2 linked regions of the Saccharolobus shibatae B12 genome follow. The main gene of each other region encodes a partner of the protein of the gene in region 2 in a complex. Links are inferred from orthologs where the notes say so. Each region holds a gene or a part of one and is shown on either strand. Other genes may lie near its edges. The genes, in order: J5U23_RS14650 and J5U23_RS11705.

Region 1 (7,919 bases), 490 kb from region 2 along the record:
TCATTGACGCCATGAAGTTCATCCAACCAACACTCCTTAGAGAAGTATATGTGGAAGTGCCAAAAGTTAAATGGGAGGATATTGGAGGATTAGAAGAAGCTAAACAGCAATTAAGAGAAGCTGTTGAGTGGCCATTAAAATTCCCAGAAATGTTCGAAAAGCTTGGTATTAGACCACCTAAGGGTATATTGTTATTTGGTCCGCCAGGAACTGGAAAGACAATGCTTGCAAAGGCTGTTGCAACTGAAAGCGGAGCAAACTTCATAGCAGTAAGAGGACCAGAAATATTATCCAAATGGGTAGGTGAAAGTGAAAAGGCAGTTAGGGAAATATTTAGGAGGGCAAGGCAAACGGCTCCTTGTGTAATATTCTTTGATGAAATAGATTCGATTGCACCCATGAGAGGCTTTACACACGATTCCGGTGTAACAGAAAGAATAGTAAATCAGTTACTATCAGAAATGGATGGAATCCAATCGCTAAATAGAGTTGTAGTTATAGCTGCAACTAATAGACCAGATATTCTAGATCCAGCTCTGTTAAGACCGGGTCGATTTGATAGATTAATATATGTCCCCCCACCTGACGAAAAGGCTAGAATAGAGATACTCAAAATTTACACTAAAACACTACCCATAGATTCCAGTGTGAACCTAGAGGAGTTGGCCAAAAAACTTGAGGGATATACTGGAGCTGATATAGAGGCTTTAGCTAGGGAGACCACGATGAAAGTATTAAGACAAAAGTATTATGAGTGTTTAAATAAAGCCAAAAAGGAGTGTAAAGACCAAGAGTGTAGTGATAAGACCATAAAGAATTGTATGAGCAATCTGGAAATAAAAATCACTATGCAAGATTTCCTAGATACCATGAAGGTTGTAACACCTAGTCTGACTAAAGCTGATATTATGAGATATGAAAACATGGTAAAGGAAATAAAGAGATCGGTGATTGGTTGAAGCAATACAAAATTCTTTTAATAATTGCAGATGGTTTAGGAGACAGACCAGTATCTAAATTAAATGGATTAACCCCATTAGAAGCTGCCAATAAACCAGCCATAAGTGATTTACTTAAAAACTCAATGATTGGCTTGATGGATCCAATATCCCCTGGCGTAATCCCGGGGAGTGATACTTCACATCTATCAATATTTGGGCTAGATCCACACGTTTATTATAGAGGAAGAGGGGCTTTCGAGGCATTGGGGGCTGGAGCCACACTCAAACATGGAGATGTTGCATTTAGAGGAAATTTCGCTACAGTGAACAATGATCTAGTAGTAGTTGATAGAAGAGCAGGAAGGAAGCTTGAAGAGGGAGAGGAGTTAGTAAAGGAATTAAATGAAAAAATTAAAGAGATAAACGACGTAAAAATTAGATTTTATAAAGGAACAGAACATAGAGTAGCGGTAGTATTATCTGGGAAAGGAATAAGTGATAAGGTTAGTGACACTGATCCTCATTATGAAGGCTTAAAAGTTCTAGAAAGTAAACCATTAGAAGATTCTACTGAAGCTCTGAGAACCGCTGAGATAATCAACATACTTACGCGGAAAGTTTTCGATGTCTTAAACTCCTCAGAAGTAAATAAGAGAAGAATAGAACAAGGAGAGAAGCCGGCTAATATAGTATTGTTAAGAGGAGCTGCCCATTACGTTAAGTTGCCATCATTTTCAAGCTATACTAAGCTTAAAGCTGCTGCTGTTTCAGCTACAGCACTTATAAAAGGAATATGTAGAGAACTTGATATGAACGTTGTAACACCAATAGGCGCCACTGGAGGTATAGATACTGATTATAACGCTAAAGCTAAAGCGACAATAGAACTATTAAAGGAGAATGATTTCGTTTTTCTACATATTAAGGCTACTGACGCTGCATCACATGATGGGCTAGTAGAAGAAAAAGTAAAGGCGATTGAGAGGATAGATAAAGCGATAGGAACTATTGTGGACAATGTTGGAAGAGATAATCTAATATTGATGTTTACTGGAGATCATGCGACCCCAGTGGAGGTTAAAGAACATTCAGGAGATCCAGTTCCAATACTTCTCTACGTGCCTTATCCAATTATTAATGATAGTGTCAGAGATTTTAACGAGAAGGAGGTTAGAAAGGGAAGTCTAAGAATAAGAGGATTGGACGTAACAAATATATTGCTAAACTACTCTAATAGAGCAGAAAAATATGGCGCGTGATGACGCTCGGAAGGACGGATTTAAAAATGAAGATCCTGCGCAGGGCTGATTAAAGTAGAATTTGCTCTCCAATACGAAAGAGAGTTAACATTCTTCGACTACGGCTTTTTCTAACATGTCTCTTACTCTCCACCTTATCATCTCGTTTACTATAATTACAACCGCTCCCGCATTAGGTTGCCCATAAATAACTATATCACCATTATTTGCACTCAATATGACCGGAATAACAAGTAAGTCCTCTTCTCCATTTACAAAAACTACTCCACCATCCCTATCTTTTAGGATATTCTCCATAATTTCAAATATTTCAAATCGAATTTTCCCCGCCTCATTTGTCACCCTATATTCCTTATTCTTTATAATAGCCCTATGTTGTGGTATAGATCTCTTGGTTTTTCCATCTATAACTTCTAAGAAGGGGATTATACCACTTTGTTCTAATACTTTGCTTACGTAATCCCCTACAGTTATAACCTTGAAACCTTGTTGTATCGATTTAGATACAAAATCTAAAAAGACTTTGTTATTTGTAAAAAGAATACCATATGGTCTAGAAAGTTCTTTCCTTAAATTATCAAAAGCAAAACATAGGTTTACTTTATTATTATTGCGTATTTCCATGGCTTTGGGGCCTCAGTTATTTTAGCTACTTCAGACTCTGAATCAATGATAATAATCATACCATCCCACTCTTCTGTAAAACTACTGCTGCCACATACTGGACATGTTTCCTTGTCAGTCTCTACTAATGCCTTACAATTTTTACATGCTTTAAAGACTGATTTCTTAGCCATTCACGCTCACTTCTTAGCCTGTGTTATCCACTCTAACTTGCCCAAGTAGGGCTGTCTCATAGTTAAAGCGATTCTAGGCAATCTACCTGTTACCGTAGACGCAACGCTTATCACTCTTGCTCTTACTTTGTCACCCTTTTGTATTACTTTCTTAGATTTTTCGCCGAATATTATACCTCTTACATTGTCATATTTCAGTGTATCATCTGTTATTTGGGAAATGTGAACGAGGCCATCCATCGGTCCTAAGTTAACGAACACACCATAGTTGTCAACTTGTAAAACCTCACCCTCAACTACTTCTTGTACAACTGGTACATAGGTTATCATATCAAATTCGACCTCATGATAAGTAGCACCATCACCAAATACTAACATCCCTTCCTCACTGGTTTTGACATTTAATATAGCTAAAACTAGACCTAAATCCTTAAGGATCTTTTCTTGATATTGTTGTCTTAGTTCATTTAAAGCGATCTCATTTAATGGTTTACCAAACTCATTGGGTGGGATCCTCACAATGCTACGTGCTTTAATAAGTTTATACATACGTTAGATAGGATATAAGGATTTTATAATTTTACTCCTATTTTGAAGAAATAAAACTCCTATCCCCTTTTTAATTGCATTACTTTTTAATTGCTTATCATTAGTAAATATAAACATGTTATATCTAAGAGCAGTCCTTATCAACGCCTCATCTGTAGGTAAATCGTCATAATCATTTATTAAATTCCATGAGTTTTTATATACTTCCAAATATTTCCTGGCTATTCTAATTCTGGATGTAATAATAAATCTTTTTTTATTCTTTTCAGATAAAATATCCAACTCTTTTAAGACTGCAGAATGAATAAAAAAGGTCGGTTTATAATCTAGAAATTCCAATACCTTATTAAATGGATCTAAACCATCGTATACATATAATAAAATATTAGTATCAATCAGTACTTTTAGATCTCTATTAACCCCCATCCTATCATTCTCCACCTACCAGCTATTTGCCTACTTATAACAGTTCTAATATTATTAGACCATACTGCCACGGGTCTTCTTAACTCCACTTCAATCTCATCCTTCTTTACAGAAGTAACTATCCCCAAAGTCGTCGAGGAACCTACAGATAACATCAAAGTTTCCTTAGCTCTTATGGGATCTACCTTTAACATCTCCTTAGCTCCAACTACACGTTCCAAGAGATTATACTTTATTCTGATATTCCATAAAACTGGAACATTAGCATCAGCCAAGGTTACAATACTTCCAAGCAAATTATCAGCCTTAGTCAATGAGGGATCCAAATATGTACCTATTGCTACTAAACCTCCCGGTTTAGCCTCCTTAAATTCCTCATCTCCAAATCTTATGGATGAAATCCTTGTGAAAATAGGTTCATAAGATACTTTACCTTGTTTTTCTACTCTTAAGCCCGGTAATACTTTTATTTCTTGATCAACCTTAAATAAGCCTTGTATAATACTACCACCTATCACGCCACCCTTCAGCTCATTAAATTGGGTACCGGGCTTATTAACGTCAAAACTCCTTATCACAAGCATAACAGGTTGTTGTGAGAGATCCCTATAAGGAGTCTTTATGTACTCCTCTATGCCCTCTATTAGAGTATCTATATTAATCTTATGAAGCGCGCTTACTGGAATTATAGGTGCATTTTCGGCCCAGGTTCCCTTTGTAAACTGCTTTATTTGCTTATACTGCGACAATGCTTCCTCTTTGGAGACTACGTCGACCTTATTTTGAACTATAATTAGATTTTTCACTCCTATTATACCTAGTGCTACGAAATGTTCTCTAGTTTGGGGCTGGGGAAAAGGTTCATTTGCAGCAACAACAAGAATTGCACCATCCATTAACGCTGCTCCAGATAGCATTGTAGCCATTAGAACCTCATGACCAGGGGCATCAATAAAGGAAACTCTTCTCAAGAACTTGGGCTCCTCATCCGATCCACAAGATTTACATGAGGGTTCGGTTACATATGCCTCTGGTTTTTTACAACTCTCACAAATGCCTATATTAGTCTCCGCGTAACCTAATTTTATCGTCATACCTCTTTTTAGTTCTTCAGAATGTTTTGAAGTCCAAATTCCCGTTATAGCCTGAACTAGCGTTGTCTTACCGTGATCTACATGTCCAACTACACCTATATTAACTTCTGGTTGAGCTTTAGGCCATGCCAAAAACTGCTTCACCTTACTATTATGGTATTAATTTGAACTATTTCCTGGCTAATAGTATTTCCTCTTATAGTTTTTCTTCTTCTTTCTCCATCTTCATTCGGGTAGAATCCAGGAGGCCCACTTAGCAATATTTTACGCTTAGCCGCTCCAGTAACATCAAATCGCATTGGGAATCCAGAATTATCTGATCCTCCAGTTATCTTTAACTTAACTGGTAATCCAATCAGTTGATTAGCTTCAAATGTATCACCTATTTTTAGACCAACTAGATTTGTAGCCTTGTTTTGATCAATACTTATTTGTAACGTCTTAGTCCTATATGCAATGGCTTCAAAATCTTCTGCTCCAAACTTCTCTGCCATTGTTTTACTTATCCATACTTCGTTATCTGGTACATTGTTATCTACTTCAACCTTAAAATGGCCTTTTACCTTTACCTTTTTATCCCCTTCTTGTTTGGTTATTTCTAATGTGATGAGCGTATCAATATTTAATAATTGTTTAGTTTTCTCATTAACTTTAGCCTGGGGTACCGCTTTTCCTTCCTTTTCTCCACCTATAGATTTTATTTGATCATTTGCCTTTACTTTAACCTTTACTCTTTTAGGCTCTACAGATTGTGGATCTGAAATGACAATTTTGAAGTCCGGCATTTAACAATGCCACCTTTTGTGTGGTATACTTAAAACAAATATATAAAATCGCATCACCATAAGCTACATGAGAAACGTTGTTAGGAGTTTTATTAGTTTTACATGGTAGCAAGATACCAGAATGGAAAGATGTTGGAATTAAGTACGCAGAATATTTATCTAGATATTTTAAGTTAGTAGAATTCGGCTTCTTAGAGTTTAATAAACCTACGTTAAGCGAAGCCCTAAGTAATCTTCTGGCTAAGGGGGCTGATAAGATAGTAGTAGTTCCATTATTATTTGCAACTGGAACTCATTTCAAAAGAGATATCCCAAGGCTACTAGGTATAGATGGTGACGAAAAGAAAATACAATACATGGGAAAGAAAATTGAAATAATAATAGCTGACCCTTTAGGATTTGATGAGAAAATTGGAGAAGTATTAGTTAAAAGGGTTAACGAAACTTACAACAAAAACTGTTAACTTGCACCGGCTACTAGTAGTTCTGCCTTGGCTGGATCATAAGCCCATTCTTGTGGAAGCTTTCCAACGCTCTTATAATATCTAGCTAAACGCCTGATCTTTGACTCAACCTCTTCTAATCCTTTCTTGGCTGTCTTATCACGTGGATACTCATTGATATGTCTTCTTATATTTACTGCTTTCCTTATTAGATTGAACAGATCCTCCGGTATTTGAGGAGCTAAACCTCTTTCTTCTAATATTTGAGTAACTTTTTTCCCAACTATTTGCCTAACTAAAGGAATTCCATATTGATCCCTTAATATTATCCCTATCATAGATGGAGTATAACCTCTTTTCGCTAATTCTTCTACCAGCATTTCAACTTCTTCTCTGGTTAGCCTCACCCATTTAGGCGCTCCAGCTCTAGCAGGTCTTATTGAATGTGATTTCCCTTTAGCCCTTCTCTTGTTCATCTATACTCACCAAATTACTACTTTTAATCTACACTATATCCTTTCCTTTTAAGTTCTTCTCTTACAACCTTGGTTCCCTCTACCATTGATACCAGTTTTTGATAGGCTATTTTTCTAGAAAGTAATTTCAGTCCGCAGTCTGGATTTATCCACACCTTCTCTGGAGGGAAATACTCTAAAATTTTTCTTATATCATTAGCGATTTCCTCAGAAGTTTCGACCCTTCTATTATGCACATCTATTACTCCAGCTCCAAGTTCCTTATCGAAACCATATTTCTTCAAAAGCTCTAAAGGCTTATAGTTGTAAATTTTTAATGCGAAATTTATCTGATCAACCTTAAGCTCGTTCAAGTATGGTGCAACAAAGCTATATTCACCATAACATATGTGCATAACTAACTTAGCGTTTACACCTTTTACAGCTTCATTTACTGCTTCCACTCCCCAACTTACGTCCTCCCTTCTAGTGTGTAAGGCTGGCTCATCAATTTGTATTATTTTAGCTCCAGCTTCTACCAGGTTCTTGATTTCTTGATTTATCGCTTTCGCTAGATCAAAAACTAGGTCCTTTTTATTCTTATAGTATTCATTATAGGACCATTCAGCTATAGTATAAGGACCAGTTATTGTTATTTTCAAGTTATCGGTATAAGAGACGGATTTTGCAAAAGTAAACTCGTCAACTAGCATTGGTTTCTTGTACTCAATTTTGCTAACAACAGAAGGCTTTCTATAATATGCCGTTCCCCACACTCTTACTGGACCATAGAACTTAAATCCTTTTATTCTCTCAGCAAAAAATTCAACCATTTCATCCCTTCTAACTTCGCCATCTGTAGGAACATCAACTCCTGCATTATAGTGATCTTTAAGCACTGCTATGACAGCATCGTTAAAGGCCTCTTGTAAGTCCTCGTCGCTTATTTTACCTGCCTTATGGAGTCTTATGGATTCTCTTAACCATTTAGGCCTAGGATAGCTTCCAATAACAGTTGTAGGAAGTAAAGGCAACTTATTCATTACTCTCCACCTTCTCTAATTTCTTTAAAAGTTTTAGTTTCTTTACGACAACAACCTCGGGTATAAAGTCAAATAAGGTATTATTGCCTATAATCACATCACTTGCACCTTTTCGCTTAACGGAGTT
Region 2 (7,702 bases):
ATCTTCTCATGATACTAAAAGGAAGATAACAAATGCTAAGTAAGCTTTATATTATGAAATTTGAGATATAAATTAAGAGGGCCCGTAGCTTAGCTTGGTGGAGCGCCCGGCTGATAGGGTGCTCAGAAACCGGGAGGTCACGGGTTCAAATCCCGTCGGGCCCACTACTTATATTTTCCATCACAATAAATTCAGTAGATGATGTAGGTATATATACAATATTGCTAAAATTATAATATTTATGTAAAACTAAAACGTCTCCCTCCTTAGGAACATACGAATAAACATTAAAATGGTCCATATGAATTGAGCCATTACTTGGACTTACATTTTCATACCACCATGAGGTTACCCTGAACGATTCAATATTAAAAAATAAGTATGAGGCATTAGAGCTATTTAATATTATATGAGGTAAAATTGCTGTTTTATTATAGAAACTTGGAATGGAAAAACCAGTGAAAAGACCGTAAGTCCAAGGAATCCATTTACCTAGAAAATAGTATGAACCATTAAACGTAGTATACCATAAGCTCCAAGACGCTATATAAACCATTTGCATGAAAGCTTGATACTCACTACCCTCTTTGCTTACCAACGCCATAGTGTAATTTTGAGCAGGATTAGAATAATTAATCTGCATAGAAATTTCAGAAGAAAGAAGTAGTAACTCCCAACTTAAGTACTTCTCGTATTTCTCGTCTGTAGTAAAGTTCTTCACTATTTCACTCAATAACTTATTAAGACCGTAATAGTAGCCTACTTGTTGCAAATACATATCAGCATAATTGTTCCCATATATTTCAGTAAATGCCTCGTGATTAAAAACCCAATCTGGTGGGGTTTCTATCATGTGATTTTGAATAAAAAAATTCAGTTTAAAGAGTTTCAAATTTCCGTTATAGATAATATATATCTGCGGACAAATTAGTATATATCCAGGTGACCAATATCTATCAACATAATAGCTTCCCACTTTAATACTATCATAAGTATATAAGCTAATATTGAAAGTTTTTGGAGAAATACTAGTTTCCTTCAAATCTAGAGTGAAATTAAAATATCTCTCTTCTGTTGCATATACCTTACTGCCGTTAAGTAAAATGAAGGTTATTGGGGATGAACCATTATAAACATTTACTTTTAAAGAAAGATAAACTAAATAATTATAAAAAATATAGCCATAAAACTCTGGGTTAACTTTAGGTGGATAAGATGGAGTAAGGACATAAGAGTAATTGCCTATCTGATGCTTTACTGAATTTGCAGATAGATGAAGAATTAAGGGAATACTTAAGCTTTGATTATACACCACATAGCTTGAAATAACGTTTGGAGAAACTCCCCAAGGTTTTACGGTTATTCGAGTACTAAGAGATCCATCATAGTAGTAGTGAGAGTTATTAACAACTATATACTTATTCAAATTCAATGTAGCGGTATAGTAATAGTAAGATTCGTTCTGAGATATATTTCCTCCAAAATGCCATTCAATATTAGTAAAGTTCCAACTGGCATAGCTCTGGATAGAAAATGAATCCGTAGTAATAAACGAGAAGCTAGTGTTAACTTTATCACTTGGAGGGTAAGAGGTATAAAAGGGAGAAGCATATACATCTGAAATGTTCAGGTAGATTTCTGTGACATTAGGTTGTTCTGATATATTATCATAATAGTAGGGATTTAGAAAGTATACGGAATAATTTTTTGTTATAGTATAATTAGAGAAGAAACCTGCTAAATTTGCTACTCTCCAATAAGCTTCTGGAGTTACCTGGCTGGCATTAAGCTTTAAAATATCGATAATCTGTCCTAGAATTGGCTTTCCAGATATGTTATAAATGAAAAGGGGTTGCGGGTTGCCAGAAGTTAATGATGAGTAATTAGTGCTCACTGGAAAACTTTCGGCATATTTTATAGGATTAAAATCGTAGATAGGCCCAGGTAAGAAGGAAGGATAGAATGTGGAAAACATAAACGGCATATAGAGAAAGGAGTAGATAACAAGAACATTAATTACTATAATCCCTAAAAATGCAAATGCGCTGTTCCTTATCATATGAAGTTAGAGCTTTATTTTTAAAATGATCCTCTGTAAACTAAAACTGTATACTTGGAATAAGTTTAATAAATGTATAATACTTAATACACTACAGCCATGCAGTCAGTTAAGGGACTAAGAAGAGATTTACGGAAAACATCATTCATAGATTTACCCCTAATAGTAGGTCTTTCATTAGTTTCGATATTAATTAGAAGCCTAAGTGCTAATTGGCCTTTAGCAGTTAACGAATTCGATCCTTGGTATCTTTTCTATAATGCATTATTAATAGCTCAAGTTCATGGAAACTGGTACGCAGTACCTCCAGATGTATTAGGTTGGTTCCCATGGGGATACTTCATCGAATTGGGGAATACTATAGGTTTGCCCTTCTTAGTGGCATTAGCCTCATTGCCCTTTTATGGGACTTACGGAGCAAACGCAGTATATACGGTGGCAATATTTTCTGATATTTTATTAGCTGGACTAGGAGTCGTAGCATCATATCTTTCAATAGAATCCATAACTAATAGCAGATTAGCTGGTTATATGGCAGCTGCAATAATCGCAGTTTCTCCTGCCTTAACATATAAGAACTTGTTAGGTGGTCTTCCTAAGACATCTTGGGGTGCAGTGTTTATCCTATTTGCAATTTTCCTCTTTAATCAAGGCTTAAAGAAGAAGAACATCTGGTATGGTGTACCTGCAGGCGTTGTATTATTTTTAGCTGAGATCTCTTGGGGAGGTTATACATATATTGACTTAAGTTTGCTCGTGGCAGCGTTTTTACTAATTCTGCTAAATAGGAATGATGAGACTACTGCAAACTTGTACACACTAATGGTAGTCGTAACTTCATTTCTAACTTCACTAGCCCCAAATAACATAGGTTTTATGTCTGGATTGGCGCACGGCCTATCACTACTCTTAATTTCAGCAGTTCTTTATTTAGACTTATATTTATCTAAAACACTTCCTAAAGAAATCGTAGACTCAAGAAATTTAATAGTTATCGCGGTACTAATCTTCATATTCACTATAGGGTTATCCGGATTATCTATATTAAGACCTACATCAGCACCAATACCCTCGAGGTACTACGCCATAATAAACCCGTTTTATCAAGTTACGATACCGATAGATAAGACAGTAGCAGAGTATATTCCCCAACCGATAACTGCAATGATACAAGATTTCGGAATAGCACTATTTTTGTCAGTCATAGGGATGTATTACTTGATAAGAAAAGGAAACCTAGTAGGTTTATGGTTACTGGTATTGGGAGTTGCTAGCATATTTGGCACATCACAACAGCCCTACCTATTTAACTACACAGCATATATGGTAGCTGCATTGGGAGGTTTAGGAGTCTATTATATTGTAGACAACCTGCTAAAAGGAGTTAAAAATGGAAGCAGTAGTAAAATATTGGTAGCCTTTTTCTTGGCAATCGTAGGAATATCCTTAGTGGCGGATGCTGGATTAGCAACACTAGCAAGCAATGAACCTCCAGCAATAACTAATGCTGCTACAAGCTTCTTAACAACTAACTATTCTTGGGTATCTGCAGCGAATTGGATAAGAACCCATTCGCCACAGCATGCGTTTGTGTTATCTTGGTGGGATTACGGATATTGGCTAGAAGTCTTAACAAATAGGAGCGTTATAGATGAAAATAATACGCTTAATGGTACACAAATTAAACTAATGGCGGAAATGTTCTTGAACAATGAGACTTTCGCCGCAAATGTGCTAGAAAACGATTTTCATCTGTATCCTTATGGTAGTCCAAACTATACTATACCGGTTTATATAGTAGCATATGACGCTGTTACTCTAGTATATTCTGGTAACCAAGCACAATGGTACGTAGGATACCCACCTAGTTTACCTGGTGCATTCTTTGGATATACAACAAGTTTAGGAGATATTGGAAAAGCTATGGGAGCAATGACAACAATAGCGGGGTATCCTCTAGAAGAGTACATAAACCTAACTGAATTAAACAATACAATAACACAAATAATTAATACCTATGCAACTACCAATCCAACTATTGCCCAAGCCTTAGCTTCACAAGTTTCACAAGCTGAACCGTTTGCGTGGACTCCAAAGGCTTATAACTCACTTATAGTACAAATGTTCATTGAGAGTCTGTATCAAGTAGGATATGGACAACCAATAGCTCCATTTACAACTCAAATAGTTCCTAGCAGTTCTGGATATGTTATAACTGGATCACCATTACCACGTGTTCAGCTAATGTACTTCCAACCTGCATATATAGCGCTATTCCCGGTAGGAAATGGAGGTGCTGGAGGAGTTCCCTACACTACTTATATAATGGTCATGGTGTACCAGTTTACACAACCTGGTGTTATACTAAAACCTACAGTAGTAATTAACAGTTAAGCTTTACTCCTTTTTTTAATTCAATTCTATATTTTACGTATTTGTCTTCTGGAGAAAATCTAGATGGATGAGGAATCGTAGTCTTAGAGCCGCATAAAGGGCAAATATCTTTAAAAGTGTAAGTATTGTCTTTTGGACATTTCTTCATTTTCCACTTCATTTCTTGACCACACTTATATCTACGTTTTCCTCTTTTCCTATCTTAATTAAATTAGATATAATCTGATTTAGTGCCTCTGAGGCCTCTTTTGGATTAGTTCCTATTACATCAACTCTATACCTAGGGGCTCCAATAGTATATATCTTAACATTCAATATACTCTCGTAGTCTTGTTCTATATTTTCTAAGGCTTTTGATATTACTTCTTTAATTTTTTCAACTCCTAATGGCTCATTAGTCCTAACTGTTATAAGTCCTGACATTTTCACCTTTTTTTCTTCTGCATGCTTTGAAGCCTCTTCCAGTAATGGCTTAATCCAAATTTCCGGAACTCCTGCGTCCATTAGTATCTTTTCTCCTTCCTTAACGGCCTTCTCAATTGCTGAAATAGGGTCACCGTACTTAGCCTCTAATTTCCACGCTACTTGCTCCCACGCATCTTTCTCACTTAATTTTAGTTGTTGTGATACCAGTTCCAAAATTTTATCTAATCTTTGAATTTTCTTCCATTGCAGATTCTTCTTTCTTCTCTCGTCATCAGTAACCTTCTTTAATGATACATCTACAGTACCTTTCCTCCTATCAACTCTAATTACCTTTACCACAACTTTCCTATTTTCCTTTAGAACATCTCTTATGTTCTTAACCCACTTGCTACTTACTTCACTCCAAGGTAAAAAGGCCTGTAAACCACCATATTCATCCAAGGTAACGTAACTACCATAATCAAAAACTTGTTTTACAGTTGCGATTAAAATTTCCCCTTCTGAGGGGATTTTGGTTCTACTGTAAATCATCTTTAACCCATTATTCTAACTACTTCTCCAACTATTTTTGCTTTACCACCAACAGAGTAGACCAACTCAGTCCCACAACTCAAACATCTGACTGGAAATGTAGAGTGACTAAATATTGTTTGTTCATTACCACAGTTTGGACACTTTACTCTGAGAAATCTACTTTTTGGTTCTGGAATTAGGATTCTTAATTTCCTCATCACTTAGCCACCTCTACTAATTCTAACTTCTTTACTCTAATTCCCTCTTTTACTATAGTATAGCCACACTTAGAACACTTCAATACTAATGTTTGCTTCTTTGTAACTTTTGCAAATCTCTTCTGCTCTGGTTTTCTTTTACTTCCATATCCAATATTCTTTCTTTCATATCTTCTCTGCCCTTCAGCTAGATTCCTTCTTTTACCGCTCTTATATAGTGATACAGAGTGATCTGTATGAGTCTTACACTTCGGACAATATGTACTAATGACCTTAGGGACTTTCATAACTGTTCTTCAATATCTATTTTATAGGGAGTTAAATAACTTGCTATTATTAATGGTACGGCTTCTCTCATAGGTAAAACTAAAACATCTCCTTCATCAACCTTATGGTTATTATAAATTAGTGGTTTCTGCACTATGCAATAGATCTTGTCATTATAAATTATATATCTGCCAATTAACAACTCAACATAAAATTGCTTTAATGACTTAAAAATATTAAAAATAAATTCATCAAATCCCTTGCTAACCTTTCCCTCTAGGATCTTCGACAATCTAAGCTCAAATAATGATTCAGCCAGTTCTGAAAGAAGTTTCAATTCCTCCTTTCTGATTTCGGCACTAGCGAAAGTTTTAGACTTTTTAATAAGAGTCATGTATTTGATTATCTCCTCTAGCTTAATTTCAGTAATTTCTTCCTCTGATAACTCCTTTCTAACCAATTCATCTAACATAAGCTTTTACCTCACCCAAATTCTTCAAATGTAGGTAAATCCCAATACTAGATTCAATCTTAATTGGCACTCCCCTATTTAACTTAATATTCCTGCTTAAAACTTCAGTTTCTATACTAATATAGGGCAAAAATATTGTATAGCCCGTAAAGGGAGACAAAGCCTCGTTAAACTCAAAATCATCTAAATTAGTTACCTCTTTTACAATCAATCCGGATTTCCCATGTAATGAATTGGGGATCCTAATTAGCCTCTTAACGTCAATGGTAACTTGCTCATCGATAGTAACCCCATTTATACCGCGATTTTTTCTCCCCACCCATCCTGGAGCGTTTTCACTACCACCAGGATAGCCTGGAACGCCTAGACCCATAACGTATTCAGCAATTTCCTTTCTTTCATCAGAATCTAAAAGTGCACAATCGCCATAGCAGTCAACTTGCACGTGAAAACCTCTATTTCCAGAAAAGTAAACCTTAGGTTTTAATCCGAAATCGTCCTCAAGAATCTCAACCAGATTTCTAGCCTCTTCTAAACCCCTTTTTATACACTCACTTGTCATCTCAACATACTCTAAAGTCTCCACGTTATCTCTCTCACATTTCTCAGAAGTAATGGTATTACCACAAACTGGGCAAAACCTAATCGATCTTAGTTTACATATATGATCGGCATCTATATCAAACAACAAATCTGACCCCATCCAAGCCTTCTCTTCCATGTCTCTAGCACTTGGTAATTGATATCTTGCAGAGGAGTAAAATAGATGAAGTGGCAAATTTCTGTTAACTAGGTAGTCCCTTAATTCCTCACTGGAAGAGAAGGAGAGATGCCTTATGTACGTGTCTGAGCCAAAAGGTTGGAGGGCAAACTCCCTTAATTCCATGTCATTTGGCAATACCAATTCCGCGTTTAAATAGTAGTTCCTAAAAAAGCTCTTAATTAAATTACTCTGCCCTTGGTGCAATGTAAAAGTCCCCATATCCTTCTTGCGGTAATTTAAATCTAAGTTTCAAAGGTATTTGAGAACCGAAATATAATTCCATTGAATCGGAAGCTCTTCTCATTTTAGTGGTATTCACAACGTATTCCATTCCATAACTACTATTGGCATCTGCACCCGAAGCTTCTAATAACGTCCCACTATCCGTTGACAACTCTACTCTTGAGGTGGCGAGGTCCCCAATAACTTCAAAATAAAGTTTATTCTCCTTGGAATATATATTCAAAACTTCACCTAAATCAGATAATTCGTCAATTATGTCCGCAAAAGTTACAGTAAGTAGTTGTGCCTTAAATGGAAACTCTAAATTAACTGAAGGTGGCTGTGTGGTTTCAACTTGAATTAATGGA

What was found.
Region 1: the proteins of J5U23_RS11705 (region 2) and J5U23_RS14650 are in contact, whole or in part, in a crystal structure (PDB 3CW2), measured with the Saccharolobus solfataricus proteins. The link is inferred for Saccharolobus shibatae B12 from one-to-one orthologs. Residues at the interface, in WP_009989173.1 of Saccharolobus solfataricus: Val185, Arg186, Thr187, Asn188, Glu189, Pro190, Leu191, Gly192, Val193, Glu194, Ile196, Lys197, Ile200, Ser201, Leu204, Ile217, Lys218, Ile219, Tyr220, Thr221, Ile222, Gly223, Ala224, Pro225, Tyr227; in WP_009988771.1 of Saccharolobus solfataricus: Asp222, Lys225, Pro226, Gly227, Thr228, Gln229, Phe230, Asn231, Leu233, Lys234, Gly235, Leu259, Phe273, Thr274, Lys275, Tyr300, Leu301, Asp302, Pro303, Ser304, Leu305, Lys307.

The regions. Positions count from the first base shown.
Region 1 is NZ_CP077717.1:2,723,677-2,731,595, forward strand. The notes cover bases 3,075-6,046. They hold J5U23_RS14650 (translation initiation factor IF-2 subunit gamma), read right to left. Parts: upstream 5,199-6,046; coding sequence 3,951-5,198; downstream 3,075-3,950. Other genes in these bases: J5U23_RS14640 (DNA-directed RNA polymerase), read right to left, coding at 3,075-3,546; J5U23_RS14645 (PIN domain-containing protein), read right to left, coding at 3,550-3,972; J5U23_RS14655 (30S ribosomal protein S6e), read right to left, coding at 5,207-5,851; J5U23_RS14660 (CbiX/SirB N-terminal domain-containing protein), read left to right, coding at 5,929-6,046. Outside these bases: J5U23_RS14620 (CDC48 family AAA ATPase), read left to right, coding at 1-959; J5U23_RS14625 (2,3-bisphosphoglycerate-independent phosphoglycerate mutase), read left to right, coding at 956-2,200; J5U23_RS14630 (GTP-dependent dephospho-CoA kinase family protein), read right to left, coding at 2,285-2,824; transcription elongation factor subunit Spt4, read right to left, coding at 2,797-2,997; more of J5U23_RS14640, read right to left, coding at 3,004-3,074; more of J5U23_RS14660, read left to right, coding at 6,047-6,315; J5U23_RS14665 (30S ribosomal protein S15), read right to left, coding at 6,312-6,770; J5U23_RS14670 (methionine synthase), read right to left, coding at 6,794-7,792; J5U23_RS14675 (uroporphyrinogen decarboxylase/cobalamine-independent methonine synthase family protein), read right to left, coding at 7,785-7,919. UniProt on the Methanocaldococcus jannaschii protein: eIF-2 functions in the early steps of protein synthesis by forming a ternary complex with GTP and initiator tRNA.
Region 2 is NZ_CP077717.1:2,231,196-2,238,897, forward strand. Bases 3,511-6,265 are described here. They hold J5U23_RS11705 (translation initiation factor IF-2 subunit alpha), read right to left. Parts: upstream 5,411-6,265; coding sequence 4,610-5,410; downstream 3,511-4,609. Other genes in these bases: J5U23_RS11695 (STT3 domain-containing protein), read left to right, coding at 3,511-4,453; J5U23_RS11700 (RNA-protein complex protein Nop10), read right to left, coding at 4,443-4,613; J5U23_RS11710 (30S ribosomal protein S27e), read right to left, coding at 5,413-5,610; J5U23_RS11715 (50S ribosomal protein L44e), read right to left, coding at 5,610-5,897; J5U23_RS11720 (hypothetical protein), read right to left, coding at 5,894-6,265. Also shown: J5U23_RS16130 (hypothetical protein), read right to left, coding at 146-2,059; more of J5U23_RS11695, read left to right, coding at 2,159-3,510; more of J5U23_RS11720, read right to left, coding at 6,266-6,349; DNA primase small subunit PriS, read right to left, coding at 6,339-7,331; J5U23_RS11730 (DNA polymerase sliding clamp), read right to left, coding at 7,297-7,702. UniProt on the Methanocaldococcus jannaschii protein: eIF-2 functions in the early steps of protein synthesis by forming a ternary complex with GTP and initiator tRNA.